3 regions of the Pseudoalteromonas sp. KS88 genome follow, and region 2 is predicted to be linked to each of the others. Evidence: predicted binding sites of a transcription regulator. Region 2 holds the regulator's gene; each other region holds the start of a gene.
What was found. The regulator sigma-54, encoded in region 2, starts transcription at its own class of promoters, with help from an activator protein. The targets are predictions, from matches to a motif close to GTTGGCACGNNNNTNGNNT.
Positions count from the first base shown of each region.

Region 1 (4,705 bases), on a different contig from region 2:
TTCAACCATACGCAGTAAACAACATTCACTTGATATACTTTCTCGGGACAGAGATCGTGCTGAATTTAATCAGCAACAGCGTTTAAAACGTATTTTAAGTGACAGCGAAACAAAACGAATTACTAAAGATATAAAAAAGAAACTCAAGGCAATTAATAAGCGTTACTTAAGAGATGTTAAAAAAGTAGAGAAGCAGATTGAAAAACTTGAAAAAAAGCTAAAACGATATAAATAACCTATTGGGTTTTACTTTTATTTAGCATACTCTTAACAAGTATAGAGCAATAACTCTAAGGCCGTATTTTAGGAGTATTTCCCACATGCACGCACACACAATTGCCGAATTTATTCTAAAAGGCTTTAAAAAGCACTATCAGTTATTTCAAAACATTACAGCGCAAGCACCTGTAGCGTTTGCTGAGCAAGATTGGCCGCAAATGCACAAAATTAGTCATTTAAGAATTAGTCATTACGATGACCGTGTCAATGAAACCATAATACAACTTAAGAAAGCCCATTTAGCTTTTAGTGATCAACTCGATGAAACGTTATGGCTTGCTAGCAAACAACATTACCAGCAGTTTTTACAATTCCACCCTCAAGCAGAACTCGCTGAGACGTTTTATAACTCTGTGTTTTGTAGATTGTTTCACCGTCGTTATTTTAATAATAATTTCATATTTGTAGAAACCTCATTAGCGGATGCACCCGCTTTGCCAATTGAAGCAGAATACAGAAGTTTCTTCCCGGTAATTGATGGCCTAAAGCCTACGATTAAAAAAATTATTAGCCAATTCGATTTTAGAGCAGATTTCGAAAATTTAGAGCGCGATATACGGCTTCTCGTAAAAGCATTTTATAAGCAAGCTCCTGATACTCATCACAGCGCATGGCAAATGCGCTTTGATATATTACAAACCCCATTTTATCGTAATAAAGCGGCCTATATTGTGGGTCGGGTTGTATCAAGCAGTGGAATACAGCCATTTATCATTCCTGTTTTACATCACAAACAGCATGGCCTCTATTTAGACGCACTATTGACAAATTCATCACAGATGCGAGTTATTTTTGGCTTTGCTCGGGCTTATTTTATGGTGGAGACCCATGCACCCTCAGCACTTGTACGCTTTTTAAATCAGTTAATGCCAAATAAAACGTTGGCTGAATTATACAACGCGATAGGCTTTCACAAACAAGGCAAAACTGAGTTCTACCGAGAGTTTCTTACCCACTTAGAACGCTCTGATGATAACTTTATTATCGCCCCTGGTACGCCTGGCATGGTAATGATGGTGTTTACCCTCCCTTCATTTGGCTATGTATTTAAAATAATTAAAGACAAGTTTGGTGAAAGTAAGCCATTTGGCAGAGACACTGTTCTAAAACGCTACCAATTAGTGAAAAGTCATGATCGGGTTGGGCGTATGGCTGATACCATAGAGTATTCGAACGTCGTATTTCCTTTAGCGCGATTTGACGATAACTTACTCTCACAGCTTAAAAGTACCATTGGTGAATCAATGGTTATCAATAATGATTTAGTTATTATAAAGCACTTATATATTGAGCGACGCATGACCCCGCTGAACTTATTTTTAGAATCAGCCACAGAAGATGAGGCTGTCACTGCTATTACTGAATATGGCCAAGCGCTCAAAGAAATGATTGCAGTTAACATTTTCCCCGGTGATATGCTGCTGAAAAACTTCGGAGTCAGTAACCATAAACGAATCATTTTCTATGACTATGATGAAGTACAATATTTAAGTGATATGAATTTTAGAGCCTTACCTAAGGCTAAGAGTTATGACGATTATTTAACAAATGAGCAAAGTTACTCCGTTGCGCCACAAGATGTATTTCCTGAGCAGCTTTGTACCTTTGTGATGCCGAACCCTCGTTATAAAGCTATTTTTACCCAGGCTCATCCGGAATTATTAGACGTAAATTTTTGGCAGCAAGCACAGAAGAATATTAAGAACGGTGTTGTTAGCCATATTTATCCTTATCCGAGCACTCAACGTTTTATCAAGCATTGGTAAACGCAAGGACACACAATGAATATCAGCAAGATAGATTTAAATTTACTCGTGTATTTAGACACTCTTTTACGTGAATGTAACGTTACGCGCGCAGCCAATCAGCTAAGTATTACTCAACCTGCAATGAGTAACGGCCTTAAACGTTTACGTAACTTATTCAACGATCCTATTTTAGTGCGTACCAGTGATGGTATGGTACCTACAGAGCGAGCTATTGAGCTACAACCCGTTATTCGTGGAATTTTAATGACTCTAGAGGAAACCCTCGCCCCCAATAGAGAGTTTGAAGCAAGTCAAAGTAACCGTGTATTTAGAATAATGGCCAGTGACTATGCAGCAAGCACGCTCGCTCCTAGATTACTTAGTAAGTTACATGAAGAAGCCCCCGATACCACTTTGGATATTCTCACTCCTAGTGATGTAACCTTTCACGATGTTGAAAATGGCAAAGTTGATATGGCCATCAACCGGTTTGAAAACTTACCGCAGTCTTTTCATCATAAAAGGATATGGAAAGACAGTTTTTGCTGCTTAGTAAAAGCTGACAACCCAATTATTGAAAATTTTAGTTTGGATAGCTATTTAAAAGCACGCCACATTTGGGTTAGTAAAACCGGCTTTGGCGTCGGTGTTGGCATGGATCCAAAAGATGTGCAAAAATTAGGTTGGGTTGATGAGGCTCTTGCACATTTTGGCAAACACAGAAATATCGCTACATTTACTCGTAACTATCATGTAGCTATCCACTTAGCTAAAGAACAAAACTTAGTTGCCACATTACCTTCAAAGGCCGCTAACATATATATAGATGACCCTGGTTTAACAATCCTTGAAACCCCGTTTCCAATACCTCCTTTTGAACTAGATATGATATGGAGTCCATTACTTCATCGCGATGCTAGCCATATTTGGCTAAGACAAAAAGTGGCGGAAGTTGCACAGGAGTTAAAGTAAAACAATTACATATGAACTTGTAAAATTTTCTGGGTATGTTGGAAACAGCATTCTTTAAAACGTTTGATGAAATTTAATTGCATTAAATTCATGATTTTATAAAAATAAACATCTGGTACACGCATTGCTTTAATCTTAGCGAAATTCATTAAACTTAAAGAGGTCGTTATTATGAATACCCATCAAGGACAAGAAGCGAATCATATCACTGACATTATCCAAGTAATGAACAGCGGAATAGACTTTTACGAGAAAGCCCAAGATAAGGTTGAAGATCCTGCTATTGGTGCACTTTTTCAACGCATGATAGATGCTCGTAAAGTAAGTGTCGAAAGCTTACAACCTTACGCTATTAACCAGCAAGGTGAACGCGAAGACGGCTCATCATTCGCTGTAGAAGCACGCCGTGCGTATACATCATTAATTGCTAAATTTAGTTCTGACAACGATGAAACGTATGTAAAAGAACTCGAAGAAGTGGAAGATAAAACGTTGGAAGAAATTAAAGCGGCCATGAATAAACCACAACCACACGATTGTGAAGCTGCATTATCTAAAGTTTTACTCACAATTCAAAGCTGCCATACCGAAATGAGCCGCATGCAGCAAAAATATTAATACAATTCGTTAAGTCAAAGCCCAGCCCTACTTGCTGGGCTTTTTTGTTTTTAAGTTATATACCTCTGATTTTCATAACAAATAAAACCAAAAAATTAATAAAAATAATATATTTATTTAACCATGCAATTTTCTTCCTCTGCTAGTCTTGTATTTAGGTACCTAATAAACCGCTGCGGCGCCGCAGCTTTTTAAACTTTTATGAGGTTCTAATATGAAAAAGAAACAAGAAATACAACAAAATAATGCAGATGTAGATATGACACCAATGCTCGACATTGTGTTCATACTATTAATTTTTTTTATTGTAACTACATCATTTGTTAAACCAGTAGGCATTGAGTTACTGAGGCCTTTAGATAAACCAAGCATTGATAAACCTACTAAAAATGCCCAGTTCAGCATTGATAAAAACAATGCTATTTATTTTTCTAATAGACAAATTGACCTTGAAAGTGTTGCAACTAATTTAGCTATGTTTGCAGCGAAGTATTCTATTACCTCAGTGCAGATCAACGCCGACTCGGCCAGTAAGCATAAAACATTGATGAGTGTGATGAATAATATAAAAGAATATGATAATTACCCCATTGCCTTAGTTTCGGAATAAAATTACTAAAAAAGGGCCTTACGGCCCTTCAAAAGTTAAATAACGTAGGAGAAGTTATTTAGAAACGGTATTCGGCGCCTAAATAGTAATAAGCACCGTTAAAGCCAAATGGTGCAGAACGTCTTGAGTATTCAAACACACCTGTTGAACTAACAATTGTATTACCTGATGCGTCTACAATTGTGCCAGATCGTGAGTTACCAATAGTATTTTTGTCTGGGTAGACATCAAACAAATTGTTTGCACCAATGTTTAACGACAGATTATCAGTTACATAATAGTTTATTTTTACATCTGTCAGAACTTCAGCCCCATAAGTTTGACGGCCACCATCTTGCACTGTGTATTCACCATAGCGGTTCAGAGATAAGTTCACTGTCAAATCTTCAATGCGGTAAAGTGCGCTTAAATTAACCCTGTCTTGCGGTTGCCACTCTTCAATAATAGATGTTTCTTGCGCTGAAAATACGTCTTCTAC
Region 1 is NZ_PYHV01000032.1:3,753-8,457, forward strand. It holds gene C7Y70_RS18675 (DUF4124 domain-containing protein) at 1-235, shown strand, start outside; gene aceK (bifunctional isocitrate dehydrogenase kinase/phosphatase) at 321-2,045, shown strand; gene C7Y70_RS18685 (LysR family transcriptional regulator) at 2,061-2,999, shown strand; gene C7Y70_RS18690 (PA2169 family four-helix-bundle protein) at 3,171-3,617, shown strand; gene C7Y70_RS18695 (biopolymer transporter ExbD) at 3,832-4,227, shown strand; gene C7Y70_RS18700 (TonB-dependent receptor) at 4,286-4,705, opposite strand, start outside.
Region 1: a site for sigma-54 is predicted at 3,111-3,129, ahead of C7Y70_RS18690 (PA2169 family four-helix-bundle protein). Genes of this name have one in related genera too.

Region 2 (4,705 bases):
AATCTGCGATATTGATGGTGTTTTTTCTGATGGTCGTATTTACCTTGGTAACCAAGGCGAAGAATTAAAAGCCTTTAACACTAAAGACGGCTTTGGTATTAAAGCGTTGATAAACAGCGATATTGAAGTGGCAGTGATTACGGGTCGCCATTCACACATTGTTCAGCAGCGCATGACTAGTCTAACTGTTAAACATATTTATCAAGGCCAAGAGAATAAATTGCAGGCCTATCAAGAATTAAAAGATAAGCTGGCTTTAACCGATGAGCAAATTGCCTACATTGGTGATGATGGCCCTGATTTACCCGTAATGCAGCAAGTTGGCTTTGCTGTTGCCGTAAATGATGCGCACCCGTTGGTAAAACGAATAGCACATTATACAACCATGTTACCGGGTGGGTTTGGTGCAGTACGTGAACTAACCGATTTACTCATGTTGGAAAATGGCAAAGCACTAACAAACGAAGGGACTAGCTCATGAATAGTGCGCGTTTAATTTTAAGCGTACTATTTATAGGCTGTATGGTTTGGCTTTGGTATCCATACTTTAACCAATCTAACACACAGCAGCTCGTTGAAGAGGATATTATTGCAAAGCCTGATTACACAGCTGTCGCATTAAAACAAACCGCCTTTGACGAGCAAGGAAAAATAAGCCACAAAGTAACTGCTGCAAAAATGGAACTCTATCAGCAGTTAGGATTTACTTACTTTGAAGAGCCTATTTTTACCTTATATAACCAAGAGCAAATGTGGCAAATTAATGCAGCTGAGGCCACATTATATGAAAATAACCAGCTGATTTTAGAAGGCAATGTGACGGCAATTAACCTTACAGAAAATGCCATGATAGATCATATTAATGCCGATAACATCCAAGTTGATATTGAGCTACAAACTATGAGTTCAGAACAACCTGTAGAGTTAGTCGGGCCTGATTTAAAAATTACTGGGCGCGGGCTAAAAGCCGATTTAAAAGCCGAAGTAATTGAATTAATTAACCATACGCGAACCATATATTATGACCAATAAACTTGCCCAAATGCTTGTAATTCCAAGCCTATTCATTGCTTACTCAAGTGTTGCGCAAAGCGAACTTTCTACTGCAAACCAAGTATCAATCAGTGCTGATAAACAGCAAGCACAGTTAAAATCTAATGTCGGTATTTTTGAATCGAACGTTGAAATAATCCATGGCGCAAGACGCATTACTGCTGACCGTTTAGAAGTACATAAACGCGACAAGTTAGGCGAGAATAAGCAACTCCTTATTGCAACAGGCAGTCCAGCTTATTTCGAAGAAAAACAAGATGATGGTTCAATCATGAGTGCCAGCGCAAACGAAGTTCGTTACGACGTAGCTGAACGTTACTTAACCCTAATTGGTGATGCCCAGGTTACTCAAGCAGGTCAAAAGATTAATGCTAAAAGCATCTCTTACGACATGGAACAGCAACTAATTAGTGCGCAAAAAGATGAAGACTCAGATGACCGCGTGCATACTATTTTAGTGCCCATCGAAAATAAAAAAGCAAAGTCAAAAGGCCAGCCATGAGTACATTAAAAGCTGAATTTTTAGCTAAGAGCTATAAAGGCCGCCAAGTTGTAAAGAGTGTCGGATTAGAAGTAAGTGCAGGAAGCATTGTCGGTTTACTAGGCCCAAATGGTGCAGGTAAAACGACCACTTTTTATATGATTGTTGGCTTAGTACCGAGCGACAAAGGCAAAATAAGCATTGATGATAACGATATTACATTACTGCCCATGCATAGCCGTGCGCGATTAGGTATTGGTTACTTACCGCAAGAGTCATCTATTTTCCGTAAATTAACGGTTTATCAAAACTTGATGGCGATATTAGAAACACGAAACGATTTAAATAAGCAAGGCCGAGAACAAGCACTTGATGGCCTGCTGGATGAATTTAGCATACAACACATACGCGATAGCCAAGGTATGGCGTTATCAGGTGGTGAGCGCCGCAGAGTTGAAATTGCTCGCGCATTAGCCGCAAACCCCAAGTTTATTCTATTAGATGAGCCTTTTGCTGGTGTTGATCCAATTTCAGTGTTAGATATAAAGAAGATAATTGAACACCTAAAAAACCGAGGCATCGGGGTGTTGATTACAGACCATAATGTACGAGAAACCCTTGATGTTTGTGAAAAAGCCTACATTGTTTCTCATGGTGAGTTAATTGCTTCAGGAACTCCTGAACATGTGCTTGCCGACCAAACAGTACGCGATGTTTATCTGGGTGAGCAATTTAGGCTATAAACCAACATTCAGCTAACTATCTGCTAAACTTAATTTTGATTACATATTAAAAGGATTGTTAAAGATAAATGAGGCAATCACTCCAGCTGCGCATGGGCCAGCAATTGACAATGACACCTCAGTTACAACAAGCTATTCGTTTGTTGCAACTCAGTACATTGGATCTCCAACAAGAAATTCAAGAAGCGCTCGATAGTAATCCTTTACTTGAAGTTGAGGAACATGAGTTTAGTGATGAAACTGCAGGCAAAAATGAGCAAAAGCAAGACACCGATGAAGTAACTGTCAGTGCATCTGCTGATGAAACGCCAAGTGAATACGAACAAGAAAGTAGTGAAGCACTCAATAAAGAAACTGTCAGTGACGAAATGGCAATGGATGTGACATGGGATGAGTATATGAGCGCTGCTCCTTCTAGCTCATCAGGACCCATGCCTGAAGATGAGTCTATTTACCAAGGTGCTTCCACTGAAACCCTGCATGAATACATCATGTGGCAACTACAATTAACGCCATTTAGCCCGACCGACGAAGCCATCGCCATTGCTATTGTAGAAGCGATTGATGAATCGGGTATTTTAACATTGAGCTGCGAAGATATTGTAGAAAGTCTAAATAAAGATAATAACGAAGAAGAAATAGAACTTGATGAAGTCCAAGCTGTTTTAAAGCGCATCCAATTATTTGATCCAATAGGGATTGCCGCACGCAGCTTACAAGAGTGTTTATGTATACAACTGAATCAATTTGACCCTGCAACGCCATGGCTTGCAGAGACTAAAATGATTTTAACCGAGCATATCGATCTTTTGGCAAGTCGTGACTATCGCACTTTAATGAAAAAGACTAAGCTTAAAGAAGATGAGCTAAAAGAAGTCATGACACTGATACACAGCTTAAACCCTAAGCCAGCAGATACCATTGTTCGCGAAGAGTCTGAGTATGTTATCCCTGATGTTTCAGTGAAAAAAGTTAAAGGGCGCTGGATGGTGGAATTAAATCCAGACAGCATGCCTAAAATTAGAGTGAACAGCCAGTATGCCGCCATGTCTCGCTCAGTAAAATCGAGCAGTGACAGTCAGTTTATTCGTTCGCATCTGCAAGAAGCAAAATGGTTTATTAAAAGCTTAGAAAGCCGTAATGAGACATTACTCAAAGTAACTAACTGTATAGTAAAACAACAGCAAGGTTTTTTTGAACACGGCCCCGAAGCTATGCGCCCAATGGTACTTAATGACGTAGCTGAAATGGTAGAAATGCATGAGTCAACGATCTCACGCGTAACAACTCAAAAGTATATGCATACTCCACGGGGTATTTTTGAGTTGAAGTACTTTTTCTCCAGTCACGTAAGTACTGAAAATGGCGGCGAATGCTCTTCTACAGCTATTCGCGCATTAATCAAAAAGTTAATTAGCGCAGAAAACTCAGCGAAACCATTGAGTGATAGTAAAATTGCAGATATATTGGCTGAGCAAGGTATCAAAGTAGCTAGACGCACCATTGCAAAATATCGTGAGTCACTAGCTATTCCACCGTCAAATCAAAGAAAGAGTTTGATTTAAGGCGTAAAAAACAAAGAAGGAAAATGCTTATGCAAATTAACTTAACTGGTCGCCACGTAGAAATTACCGATTCACTTAGAGACTATGTACATAATAAGTTTGCGAAGCTTGAAAGGCACTTTGATAGTATTAATAATGTACATGTGATTCTTGACGTAGAAAAATTAAGTCAAAAAGCAGAAGCCACAATACATGTTAGCGGTGCTGATTTGTTTGCTTCAACTGAACATCAAGATATGTATGCTGCGATTGACGGGCTAATTGATAAATTAGACCGCCAAGTAATAAAACACAAAGAGAAGCACGCTCGACACTAATACTATGAAATTAAGTTCACTTACTTCTGAGGACTGCAGTAAAGCTGCGGTCCTTTTTAATAGCAAAAAACGAATTCTAGAATTTATTAGCCAATTGGCTCATGAAAAGCTTCCTCACCTCACACAGCAAGAGATCCTTAACGCATTATTAAACCGGGAAAAGCTTGGTAGCACAGGCATTGGTCGAGGTATTGCTATACCACATGGTCGCATGAGTGGCGCGCAATCTCCACTAGCACTAATCTTAGTGAGTGAAACCCCTATTAGCTTTGATGCAATTGATAATCGTCCTGTCGATATTTTTGTGGCACTGATCGTACCTGATGGAGATTGCCAACTTCATTTAAAGACGTTAGCAACAATTGCTGATAAACTTAACGATAAAGAGTTTTGTAAACAACTACGTAGCGCAAAAACAGATCACGATTTGTATCAAGTTATTGTTGAGCATTCATAAGAAAGTGAAGGAGAGGTTACATGGAATTGATTATTATCAGTGGACGGTCTGGTTCAGGTAAGTCCGTCGCGCTTCGCGTGCTTGAAGAT
Region 2 is NZ_PYHV01000003.1:33,498-38,202, forward strand. It holds gene kdsC (3-deoxy-manno-octulosonate-8-phosphatase KdsC) at 1-481, shown strand, start outside; gene lptC (LPS export ABC transporter periplasmic protein LptC) at 478-1,032, shown strand; gene lptA (lipopolysaccharide transport periplasmic protein LptA) at 1,022-1,555, shown strand; gene lptB (LPS export ABC transporter ATP-binding protein) at 1,552-2,277, shown strand; gene C7Y70_RS01175 (RNA polymerase factor sigma-54) at 2,346-3,842, shown strand; gene hpf (ribosome hibernation promoting factor) at 3,872-4,159, shown strand; gene ptsN (PTS IIA-like nitrogen regulatory protein PtsN) at 4,164-4,616, shown strand; gene rapZ (RNase adapter RapZ) at 4,637-4,705, shown strand, end outside.

Region 3 (4,705 bases), on a different contig from region 2:
CACAGATATACATAGGAATACTAATTAAGATCACGATGAGCATGGCTAAAAGCCCACTTCCCCATTGAGTTAAAAACGACTCGGGAACAAACGTTTGTACTAAAGCGGCAAAAAACAACCCAATCATTAACCATGTCATTGTGTCTGACAGTAGTTTATTACAACTAAACTTTATAGCTTGCTGAATTTTCTGCCATTGTGTTGTCTTGGTAACTTGTTTACTTGAACAACAACTAGACTGCTTAGGTTTCGCTGAAGGCGGTGGTGCTGATGAACAACAAGATGTACTTTCTGGTTTAGGTTTAGGCTTATTCTTGCTTGCACAGCAACTTGCTTGTGAATTTGGCTCTACACTGACGTTACCAACTGTATTATTACTTCTTGTAGCATCACGCCCAACTAAAACCCCCGCAACAATAGCACTCGTGATAGCCGCTATAGGCCGTATAATTGCCATAAATGGACCCAATAGCACATACGATACGGATACTGAGTCAACGCCAGTTTCAGGCGTAGACACTAAAAATGCAGTGGTCGCACTTTTTGACCCACCAGCTCGACGCAACCCAATAGCGGCAGGTATCACTCCACACGAACATAAAGGCATAGGCGCACCTATTAAGGCAGCTTTTACTGTGGTCCAAAAGCCTTCTTTACCAAGGTGTTTATTTAAAAAATTAGCCGGTAAGTAAACATTTAATACGCCAGCGATAAATAACCCCAACATGAGCCAAGGCGCTGACAAAAGAAATAGTTGCCAAAAATTATTAATTAAGTCCATCTAAATCCTCCAAAGTCGATAAGATTGAGCAATTATCTGCAGGCTCTTCTCCCCCGCAACACGTCTCAGCCAATATTGTCAACGATTGATGAAAACGATTAAGTTCCTCAATCCGTGCAGCAACTAAATCACGTTTTTGCACCGTTAACTCTTTCACTTCGCTACACGAATGTTGCTGCTTGTGAAACTTTATTTGCAATAACTCTTTTATTTCAGCCAAACTAAAGCCAACATTTTTAGCCCTTAATATAAATCTCATTTGCCTCAGCTGCGAATGAGAATAGACTCGATAGCCTGTACTGGTTCGCCTAGCAGGCATTAACAACTTATGTTTTTCATAGTACCTTAACGTATCTGTACTTATACCAAGCTGACTTGCAAATTCGCCTATTTTCATCATTGTCTCCACAAATAAGTAGTGGGCTGGCTAGATATATACCCAAACCACCTCAAGATGCGAGTTTCAGTTGGAATTAAAAGCGATTTAGGCAAGGCATTGATTGCAAGTAATAGTGGTTCTACTGGTAAAATCAATAACGCAGTATAAATCGCTTTTAAACCAACCCGCTGGGCGTTTCACAGGCGCTTACTCTCATCGTTATTACTTTTTAAAAGGGGTTGCCATTGTTGCAAAGTAACGCCTTGATATTAAGCCCCTGTGAAACGCTGAATTCTGCATCTTGAGGTGGATTGGGTATACTATAAACCTTAGAGTACACACTAAGGTCAAGCATTTAAATTGATTAAAAGGAAAATATATGAATATAACATTACTTGACTCAGCCACACTGGCACAAACTCCTCTAACGCCTTTTGAATCACTTGGGAATTTCACTCATCATCCTTTAACAACACCCGAGCAAGTTTTACAACACAGCGCTGGCGCAAATGTATTAATCACCAATAAAGTAAAATTGAATCGTGAATCAATGCGTATGTTGCCTGATCTAAAATTAATTTGCGTAGCAGCAACTGGCACTAATAATATAGATCTCATCGCAGCAAAAGAGCTAGGGATCGCTGTGACAAACGTGGCTGGTTATTCTACCCCCTCAGTCATACAACATACATTCACGCTCATCACCAACTTACTAGGACAAACACATCGCTATTCCGCTGACTGTAAACAAGGACTGTGGCAAAAAAGCCAAATGTTTTGCAGGCTTGATTACAACATCAATGAAATTGCAGGTAAAACGCTGGCAATCATTGGTCATGGTGCTTTAGGTGAAGGTGTTGCAAACGTTGCCAAAGCGTTTGGCGCCAATGTAATTGTGAGTGAACGTAAGAATCGCTCACCACGAGAAGGAAGAGTCGAATTTTACCAAGCAATCAAATCGGCTGACATTATTAGTATTCATTGCCCTTTGAATGATGACACTCTCAACCTAATTGGTACTGAAGAGCTAATGATGATGAAGCCTAATGCACTCTTAATAAATACAGCTCGAGGCGGTATTGTAAACGAGGCACAGCTTTGTGAGGCGCTTGATAACAATGTAATAGCAGGAGCTGGTTTTGATGTATTAACTAATGAGCCTGCACAGTCAACTAACCCATTAGCAAATTACAAAAAAGATAACCTGATTCTTACCCCGCACATTGCTTGGGCGAGCAAGGAGTCTATTATCCGCCTAGTGAATGAAATCTGTTTAAACATTAACGCATACCGCGAAGATAAACATAGAAACAGGCTAGTCTAATTGACCAAACTTTAGCTTTTTATACCAAAGTGAATAGTGTGAATACTCACCCATCATTCCTTTAAATTTTAAGATATTAATTTTAAAGGAATTTTAAAGTTGGCCGATTATTTGCTATAACTAATCAAATTAAAGAAAAACGTAGTTAAACTCAGGATTTTAAAAATGAAAAAGTTAATGTTAATTGCCGCTTTGAGCGCTCCATTTCTTACAGGTTGTGTTATCGCTGTATCAGACGGCGAAGCCGAAACCCACTGGGCTGGTGATTCATCGAGCAGCTGGGAAAAACACCATAAAAACAATCGTGAAACTATCGCTAACTTAGCACTCGATAGCAGCTACCAAATGGTGCTAAACCGCCTTAAAACACCGAACTTTACCGAGCTATTAAAAAAAGATGACGATGTGTACCAAGTGTTATTCTATGCTACACACAGTATTCATTCTGATGGAAAAATGACTAAAGATGAGTGCACCCCTTTGGTGTTTAAAAATGACAAACTAATCGGTGTAGGCGATACACTATATAAATCATTAAGTCATAACTAAGTTCACTCTCAATTAACGGACAAAACTGCGGGCGATGATTTTATCTCTCCCGCAATTTTTTGCTTCATACAAACCTGAATCGGCTTCCTCAAGAAGTTGTTTTTCAATATTTTTTACTAATAATGTGTCGGCTTGAGGATTTTCAATCTGTGTTGTTGCAACCCCTAAGCTTATAGTGACGTGATCAGCGTTAAGCGACTCGTTGTGAGCAATGTTAAGCAATTTAATAGCATCACGAAGTTTATTAGCAAATGCTAAAGCTTGTTCTTTATTAACACCAGGCAAAACAGCAGCAAATTCTTCTCCGCCGTAGCGTGCAACAAACTCCCCACCACGTTGGCACTGGTTGGCTAATGTTTGCGCCACTTTTTTAAGGCATTCATCACCAGCCCTATGTCCATAGTGGTCGTTATAACGTTTAAAGTGATCTATGTCGGCTATAATAACTGACAATGGTGTATGATTTCTGACACTGCGACGCCACTCACTGCTAAGTGTTTCGTCTAAAAACCGCCTATTTGGGATCTCCGTTAAGCCATCAATAGCAACCAGCATTTCTAACAAATCGTTTTTTTGCTTAATCAACAATTGGTTCTTTACTCTGGCTTTCACAACAACGGTACTAAAAGGTTTTGTTATGTAGTCCATCGCACCTAACTCAAACCCTTTTGCTTCATCATCATGACTGGTATTAGCAGAAATAAAAATAACAGGAATAGCTTGCGTGGCTTGATCTTCTTTTAATCGACCCAACACTTCATACCCATTTAAACCCGGCATGACAATATCAAGTATAATCAGATCAACAGTATTGGATTTTAAAAAGTTAAGCGCCTTTTCACCATTCTCTTGAGAAAATACGTCGTATTCATTGGCCAGCGTTCTTTCTAATATTAACCGATTAAGCGGAGCATCATCAACGATGAGTATTTTCGCTTTTTTCAACATGTTATATATTCCTTACTTGAATAAACGCATAGACCTGTTGTAGCTCTATTATAAGCTCATTATAAAGATTATAGTCAACTTCTGACGTTTTTCTCAGTGTGATTTCTAACCGCTGTGCCAATTTAGATAACCGAACAAAGCCTAAATTTCCAGTAACACCTTTAATATTATGTACAATTTTTTCTATGTCTGCCGGTGGCCTTTCACTGTCTAAGTTTGCTAAATGACTTTCACATAAATCAGCTAATTTATTCAACATAACTTGTAACAATTCGCTATCGCCAGCAAATTGAGATAGCGCAAAAGACACGTCAAAAAATGCTGGCTTGCCAATCTTTACAGCACTTATAGCCTCTAGTAACGTATTGGCAACTATAGGTTTGGTCAAATGCTTATTCATACCAGCCGCAATTGCTCGGGCTTCATCCTCCGCTTCACAATGAGCGGTTAACGCAAAAATAGGTAACTGCTGTGAGGTATAGTTTTGTCGTAAAATCTGTGTTGCTTGTAAACCATCTAACTCTGGCATTTGTACGTCCATTAGGATCAGATCTGGTTTTACTTTTGTAACCAGTTCAATCCCCTCTTTAGCACTAGTAGCAAGTAATACGTTAATTCCTGCTTGAGAAAGTATATTGCTAATAATATCGAGATTAAGCGGATTATCATCGACAGCGAGAACAAGTAGACCACTAAGCTCTATTTGCGAGGCGTGCTCAACTGA
Region 3 is NZ_PYHV01000009.1:74,396-79,100, forward strand. It holds gene C7Y70_RS06065 (SO_0444 family Cu/Zn efflux transporter) at 1-781, opposite strand, end outside; gene zntR (Zn(2+)-responsive transcriptional regulator) at 768-1,178, opposite strand; gene C7Y70_RS06075 (D-2-hydroxyacid dehydrogenase) at 1,540-2,484, shown strand; gene C7Y70_RS06080 (DUF3192 domain-containing protein) at 2,650-3,033, shown strand; gene C7Y70_RS06085 (diguanylate cyclase) at 3,046-3,981, opposite strand; gene C7Y70_RS06090 (response regulator) at 3,983-4,705, opposite strand, start outside.
Region 3: a site for sigma-54 is predicted at 2,583-2,601, ahead of C7Y70_RS06080 (DUF3192 domain-containing protein). Genes of this name have one in related genera too.